Linked DNA regions of Pseudosulfitobacter sp. DSM 107133. The protein of the gene in region 1 interacts with the protein of each later gene in a pairwise test. Links are inferred from orthologs where the notes say so. Each region holds a gene or a part of one and is shown on either strand. Other genes may lie near its edges.

Region 1 (4,551 bases):
GCAATTCGGTTACATCATCCGTCAGGAACACGCGCAGGTCCGCTTTACTGGCACGTGCAATCGCCCGTTCAATCCCGATTGCTTCCACATGATCGTCGCTTTCGCGCAGGCCTGCGGTATCAAGGAACGTGACCGGCAATCCATCCAGATCCATCCGCACTTCGATAACATCGCGGGTGGTGCCCGCATATTCTGACGTAATCGCTGCATCACGTCCAGCTAACGCATTGAGAAGAGTTGATTTTCCGGCATTCGGCAGCCCAACAATCGCCACCTCGAACCCGACGCGCACACGTTCACCTATATAAGATCGAGACACCTCGTCAGAAACCTGCGCAATCACATCTGCCAACAGTCCGGTAACCTCGGGCGCAACATCGACAGGCACATCCTCGTCCGCGAAATCAATTGTCACCTCAAGCAATGACGCCGCATGTATCAATCGCGCGCGCCACTCTTCGACCACATTGCTTAACGCCCCTTCGACCGTTTGCATGGCCTGGGCGCGCTGGAATTCGGTTTCGGCATCTATCAGATCGGCCAGACCTTCGACTTGCGCCAGATCCATCTTGCCGTTTTCCAAAGCCCGGCGGGTGAATTCACCCGGTTCGGCCAGACGCACACCATCGAAATCACCCAAGGCGGTCAGCACCCTTTGAATGATCGCAATGCTGCCGTGCAGATGCAATTCGATCACATCCTCGCCGGTGAAACTGTGTGGCGCAGCAAAAGTCAGCACCAGCGCACGATCCAACAGCTCGCCGCCGGATCGCAGAGCGCGAACAGCAAAGCTTCCCGCATCGGGAAGGCTCTCGCACAACAAGCGGCCGACGTTATGCGCTGACGGTCCCGACACGCGCACAACGGCCACGCCTGCGCGGCCCTGCGCCGTCGCAAGGGCGAAAATCGTATCCATCGGTCACGCCCCCAAGGGTCAGGTGTTCATGGAATCGAAGAAATCCGAATTTGTCTTGGTCTGCTTCAACTTCGAAATCAGGAATTCGATGGCGTCGGTGGTGCCCATCGGATTCAGAATGCGGCGCAGGACAAAGGTTTTGGCCAGATCGATTTTGTCGACCAACAGCTCTTCTTTCCGGGTGCCGGATTTCAGGATGTCGATGGCCGGGAACACGCGTTTGTCCGCGATCTTGCGATCCAGCACAATTTCCGAGTTACCGGTGCCTTTGAACTCTTCAAAAATCACCTCGTCCATGCGGCTGCCGGTGTCGATCAGCGCAGTCGCGATGATGGTCAGGCTGCCGCCCTCTTCGATGTTCCGTGCAGCACCGAAGAAACGCTTCGGGCGTTGCAGGGCATTTGCATCCACACCACCGGTCAGAACCTTGCCCGACGACGGCACGACGGTGTTGAACGCGCGGCCCAGACGGGTGATCGAATCCAGCAGGATCACCACGTCGCGTTTGTGCTCGACCAGACGCTTGGCCTTTTCGATGACCATTTCCGACACGGCGACGTGGCGCGTTGCGGGTTCGTCAAAGGTCGAGCTGATAACCTCGCCCTTGACCGAACGCTGCATGTCGGTGACCTCTTCAGGCCGCTCGTCGATCAGCAGAACAATCAGGTAGCATTCAGGGTGGTTGCGTTCGATGCTGTTGGCGATGTTTTGCAACAGAACCGTTTTACCGGTGCGCGGCGGCGCCACGATCAGCGACCGCTGGCCTTTGCCGATGGGCGACACCAGGTCGATGATCCGCGCCGACCGGTCCTTGGTCGCGGGTTCGTCGGTTTCCATGGTCAGGCGCTCGTCGGGGTACAGCGGCGTCAGGTTGTCAAAGGCGATCTTGTGACGGGCCTTTTCGGGATCTTCGAAGTTGATGTTCGCCACATCTGTCAACGCGAAATAGCGTTCATCATTGTCCGGCGCGCGAATACCGCCGTCGATGGTGTCGCCGGTGCGCAGCGAATATTTGCGGATCATCTCGGGCGACACATAGATGTCGTCGGGACCGGACAGATAGTTAGCCTCGGGCGAGCGCAGGAAACCGAAACCGTCTTGCAGCACTTCCAGCACGCCGTCGCCGGAGACATCCCAGCCTTCATCGGCGCGTTCGCGCAGGATCTGGAACATCATTTCGCCCTTGCGCATGGTCGAGGCGTTCTCGATCTCAAGCTCTTCGGCCATCGCCAGCAGATCTTTGGGGCTGTTGGCCTTCAACTCGGCCAACGTCAGGCATTCAACTGTTTCAGTTGCTTCGATTGTTTCAGTTGTCATGCAAACACGTCGCAGCCGGCGCAAACCTGGCTGTCCCAAATCAAAAATATATCGCTAGATGCGGTCCCCGAACGGGGTGCTTACGCTCAGATAGGCAAAAGCGGTGCCGGAGTCAATAAAATCAGAACTTCACGACCACAGACAGTACAATAACGATCATCAGCAGCGTTGGCAGCTCGTTCATCATGCGATAGGTGCGGCCGGTTTTCAGCCCCTCGCCCGCGACAAAGTTCTTGCGTTGGCGTGCCAGCCACATGTGAAACCCTGTCATTGCCAGAACCGACAGCCCTTTGGTCCACGGCCAGACCATATCCCAGCCGACGATCCCCGGTGTCATCACCAGCAGCAGGCCAAAGAGCCAGGTCGAGATCATTGCGGGGTTCATGATCACCCGCAGCAATTTTTCTTCCATCATCAGGAACAGGTCATGGCTGGGCCCGCTCAGGCCGGCTGTTTCGACGTGATGCACGAACAGACGCGGCAGATAGAACAACCCAGCCATCCACGCGATCACTGACATGATGTGCAACGCTTTGATGTAGGGATACCAGTTGCTCAGAATGTCGATCATGGGGCCCCCTGCTCTTGGTCTCTTACTAATAATAAATAGAAGAGAAAAGAAAGGTTGATGATTAAGTAGGGGCTTTGAAATCTGTGGATTAATGGTTCGTACACCGGGTTATGCACAGTGGGAAAACTTTACCCTGAATTTGCCACCAAAGCAGAATGGAAAAATAATCATTTAATTTCAAATGATTAAACCTGATAATTTCACTACGGTGTGTGGATAACTTTGTGGAGACTGTAACAATAACATCTTCGCCAACAGGTGCTGTCTTATCCTTGTGCATGGGGGTACAACGGCGGTGAAGCCGGGCAAAAAGCCGGCGAAATTCGGGATTGAACCCGCTGCGCAGAATTCCCACAAAAGGACCAACGCGCTGCACATGGTTTTCGCACAAGGTTATCCACATGCCACAGTCCATCATCCTTGCCTCTGGGTCGTCCATTCGGGCGGAAATGCTGACACAGGCAGGTGTCGCCTTTGAGGTCATGAAACCACGCGTTGATGAAGAAAGTGTTAAGGCGGGAATGCTGGCCGAACAGGCCAGGCCGCGCGACATTGCGGATACTCTGGCCGAGATCAAAGCACGCAAGATCAGCGACAAGATGCCGGGTACATTTGTGTTGGGCTGCGATCAGGTGCTGGACCACCGTGGCACGTTGCTGTCGAAACCGGAAACGCCCGAACAGGCCGTGGCACAGTTGACCACCCTGCGCGGCGATACACACAGCTTGTTGTCGGCTGCGGTGATCTGTGAGAACGGCGAACCGATTTGGCGCCACATCGGACAGGTGCGCGTGCGTATGCGCGAAGCGTCGGATGCCTATGTACATGACTATGTTGACCGCAACTGGGACAGCATCCGCCACAGCGTCGGCGGCTATAAGATAGAAGAAGAAGGGGTGCGGTTGATGGCCAGCATCGAAGGGGATTACTTTAGCGTGCTGGGTATGCCACTTTTACAGCTTCTGGCCTTTCTCACAGTCCGAGGAGTTCTTCAGGCGTGACTGATACGAAAATTCCACTGGCAGGCGTGATCGGCGCGCCTGTTGCCCATTCCAAATCACCACAGTTGCAGCACCACTGGCTGAAAACTTTGGGGCTGAAGGGGTATTACATCCCCTTGCATGTCGAGCCGGAAAATCTGGAACAGGTTTTGCGCACCCTTCCCGGCATGGGCTTTGTCGGGGTAAACATCACCATTCCCCACAAAGAAGCCGTGATGCAGATTGCCGATCTGGTGACCGATCGCGCAACGCTGATTGGCGCGGCGAACACGATTATCTTTCGCAAAGACGGTAAGATTCAGGCCGACAATACAGACGGTTACGGGTTTCTGGAAAACCTGAAGTCCGGCGCGCCGGGTTGGGTGCCGCAATCTGGCCCGGCCGCTGTTCTGGGGGCGGGCGGTGCTGCGCGCGCGGTTGTGGCGTCGCTGCTGGACGCAGGGGTGCCTGAAATCATGCTGACCAACCGCACCCGTGTGCGGGCGGAACGGCTGGCGTCCGACTTTGGCAGCCGGGTGCAGGTTTATGACTGGGTGCAGGCCGGTAATATGCTGGACGATGCGGTGTTGACGGTGAACACCACTTCGCTTGGCATGATCGGAAAATCGGAACTGCGGGTTCCGCTGGACGGGTTGCGGCGCGGCACGGTGGTGACTGATCTGGTTTATACACCGCTCAAGACCAGGCTGCTGGTCACTGCTGAAGAGCAGGGCTGTGTGGTGGTGGATGGTTTGGGCATGCTCTTG
Region 2 (2,895 bases), 2.1 Mb from region 1 along the record:
TGTGGCGCGAGATCGCGGTTTGACAGGTTGCACGGGGGCGCTGCCCCCGGGCACCCGGGATATTTGAGGCCAAAAGAAAGCGGGATCAGACCTGTTCGAACTGGGCGCGCTGTTTCGGGGTCCAGCGGACGGTGACGACAAAACCGTCTTCGTTCTGCACTTCGTCCACGGCCACGCCTTCGGAGAAAAGCCAGGCGCGTTTCTTGCCCTGGGCAAAACTCAGGCGCAGCACCTCTTGGCTGACGCGGCCCTGAAGTGCCTCGGAAATGATCGACATGAAGCTTTCGACACCGGTGCCCTTGAGCGCCGAAATCGCGATGATGTCCTGATCGCGCGCGGCGCGGGCCTGGGCGGCGTCTGCCTCGGCTTGCGGAAGCAGGTCGATCTTGTTCCAGATCTCGAACATCGGGCGTTCGTTGCCCACCCCCAGCGTGGTCAGGATCTCGCGCACATCGGCGGCCTGATCCTCGGTCTCGGGGTGCGAGATGTCGCGCACGTGGCAGATGATGTCCGCGGCCAGCACTTCTTCAAGCGTGGCGCGGAAGGCGGCGACCAGTTCCGTGGGCAGGTCCGAAATGAAACCCACCGTGTCCGACAGGATAATCTCGGGGCCGTTGTCCAGTTCCACACGGCGCATGGTCGGGTCCAGCGTGGCAAAGAGCATATCCTCGGCCATCACATTGGCGCCGGTCAGACGGTTGAACAATGTCGATTTGCCCGCGTTGGTATAGCCCACAAGCGCCACGATCGGGAACGGCACCTTGGCCCGCGCGGCGCGGTGAAGGGTGCGGGTCTTGACCACCTTGTCCAGTTGGCGGCGCAGGCGCACCAGTTGCAAATCAATCGCCCGGCGGTCCGCCTCGATCTGGGTTTCGCCGGGGCCGCCGACGAAGCCAAGCCCGCCGCGCTGACGCTCGAGGTGGGTCCAGGCGCGCACAAGGCGGGTGCGCTGGTAGTTCAGCGCCGCCATCTCGACCTGCAACACGCCCTCGCGGGTGGCGGCACGGTCGCTGAAAATTTCCAAAATCAGGCCGGTGCGGTCGAGCAGCTTGACCCCCCATGCCTTTTCAAGGTTGCGCTGTTGCACGGGCGTGACGGGGCCGTCGACCAGAACCAGTTCGACCTCTTCCGCCTCGAACCGCGCGCGCAGCTCTTCGATCTTGCCCTTGCCGAACAACATGCCTGCATGAACCTTGGGCAGCGGCACGATCAGATCGCCCACCACATCAAGATGCGGCAGCGCATGGGCCAGCGACACGGCTTCGGCCAGCGCCAAAGCGGCGCCGCGCCGGTCGCGGTCGGATTTTATATCGGGATGCAGCACAAAGGCCCGTGTGAAACGGGGCCCTTCGCTTTCGTCCACCTGAAACGGAGGTTTGCTCAAGAGGCGTCTTCGCCCTCGTACAGGCTGATCGGCTGGCTCGGCATGATTGTCGAAATCGCGTGTTTGTACACCAGTTGCGATTGACCATCGCGGCGCAGCAGCACGCAGAAGTTGTCAAACCATGTGATGACGCCTTGCAACTTTACACCATTGATCAGGAAAATGGTCACGGGCACCTTGGTTTTGCGCACGTGGTTCAGGAAGGCATCCTGCAAATTCTGTCTGTCCGAAGCCATGTCGGTTCTTACCTTTTTTCTTGTCGTAGGCTTGCGGACCAAGCCATCCCTCATTGCGGCTGAGTATGAAGGCCAAGTTGCGGAGTTTCCAGCCCAAAAACAGATGTTAGCGGTGCCGATACGTTTGGGGCACAGCCCAGTGCGTCAACCGCGCCACAGATCAGGGGTTAAAAGCGCGATGATGGCCAGCGTTTCCAGCCGCCCCAGCACCATGGCCGCCGCAAAAACCGATTTGGCCGCAGGCCCCAGCTCTTGCAGGCGGATGGGTGCATCGCCCGCCCACTCCAACAGCGGCCCCGTGGTCGACAGCGCTGCCACGGCCATGGTCATCGACGCTTCGAACCCCACGCCCAGGGCGCCCAGAACCGTGGTGACCAGCGCAATGCTGATCGCGAACAGCATGAAAAACACCCAGGCAATGAATGCGCCGCCCTTCAGCACGCGGCGCCCCAACGATGTGCCCCCCCCGACCGAATGCGGATGCACCAGCTTTTCCATTTCGCGCAGCCCTGCCTGATACAGCGCAAAGACCCGCAGCAATTTGACACCGCCCGCCGTGGTGGCCACGCCGCCGCCCATCAACGCAAGGCCCATCAGAATCATCCCCGGTGTGGCCAGCCCCGACCAGTTTTGCGCGGTTTCCCAATGAGCGCTGGCAAATCCGGTGGTGGTCAGGAAGGACAGCACCGTGAACACGCTGCCCCACAGCGCCTGCCCGGCCGCGATCAAACGGTCTTGTTCGCCGATGTCGATGGCACCGATGAAATGGCGCAGGAACAGGATCAGCGGCACCCCCAGCACCAGCGCGATGCCAATGCGAAATTCAGGGTCATGGCGCAAGCCGCCGCTTTCCGAAGTGACGGTATCGGTGGAAAAGGTCATGCGCGACAGGGCGAAGAGCATGAACAGCGCCATCACCATTTCACCGCCAATCCCCGAACCTGCCCCCGATGCACCGCCCACGGGCGAAATCCCCGATGTCGCCATCACCGACATGGCGTGGCACAGCGCCACCAACGACCGGTCGCCCCCCGCGATCAGCAAGATCCACAACAGGATCGTCAACCCCACATAGATCGGCACTAGTGCCTTTGACACCTTGACCAGCCGCGCCCGCCCTTCGGGATGCTGAAAACGCATGTTGCGCTCGTCGTAACGGCCCGGTTCGGCGCGGGCCGTGACCTCGAAACCGCCGAGGTTCAGGGGCGCAAGAATGGCGCTGGCGGCGATCCACATCAACAGCCCGCCCATCCAGCCGACCTGTGCGCGCCACAG

The links. The genes of interacting proteins can lie anywhere in the genome.
Region 2: the proteins of rho (region 1) and hfq interact in binary tests that used the Escherichia coli proteins (3 or more experiments, as listed by UniProt). The link is inferred for Pseudosulfitobacter sp. DSM 107133 from one-to-one orthologs.

What each region holds. Positions count from the first base shown.
Region 1 is NZ_CP085154.1:44,959-49,509, reverse strand. Bases 85-3,000 are described here. They hold rho (transcription termination factor Rho), read right to left. Parts: upstream 2,234-3,000; coding sequence 935-2,233; downstream 85-934. Other genes in these bases: DSM107133_RS00230 (CopD family protein), read right to left, coding at 2,355-2,804; mnmE (tRNA uridine-5-carboxymethylaminomethyl(34) synthesis GTPase MnmE), read right to left, coding at 85-916. In the rest of the region: more of mnmE, read right to left, coding at 1-84; DSM107133_RS00225 (nucleoside triphosphate pyrophosphatase), read left to right, coding at 3,206-3,805; DSM107133_RS00220 (shikimate dehydrogenase), read left to right, coding at 3,802-4,551. UniProt on the Escherichia coli protein: Facilitates transcription termination by a mechanism that involves Rho binding to the nascent RNA, activation of Rho's RNA-dependent ATPase activity, and release of the mRNA from the DNA template.
Region 2 is NZ_CP085154.1:2,169,719-2,172,613, forward strand. It holds hfq (RNA chaperone Hfq), read right to left. Parts: upstream 1,621-2,895; coding sequence 1,381-1,620; downstream 1-1,380. Other genes in the region: DSM107133_RS10670 (rRNA large subunit pseudouridine synthase E), read left to right, coding at 1-23; hflX (GTPase HflX), read right to left, coding at 86-1,384; DSM107133_RS10685 (potassium transporter TrkG), read right to left, coding at 1,765-2,895. UniProt on the Escherichia coli protein: RNA chaperone that binds small regulatory RNA (sRNAs) and mRNAs to facilitate mRNA translational regulation in response to envelope stress, environmental stress and changes in metabolite concentrations.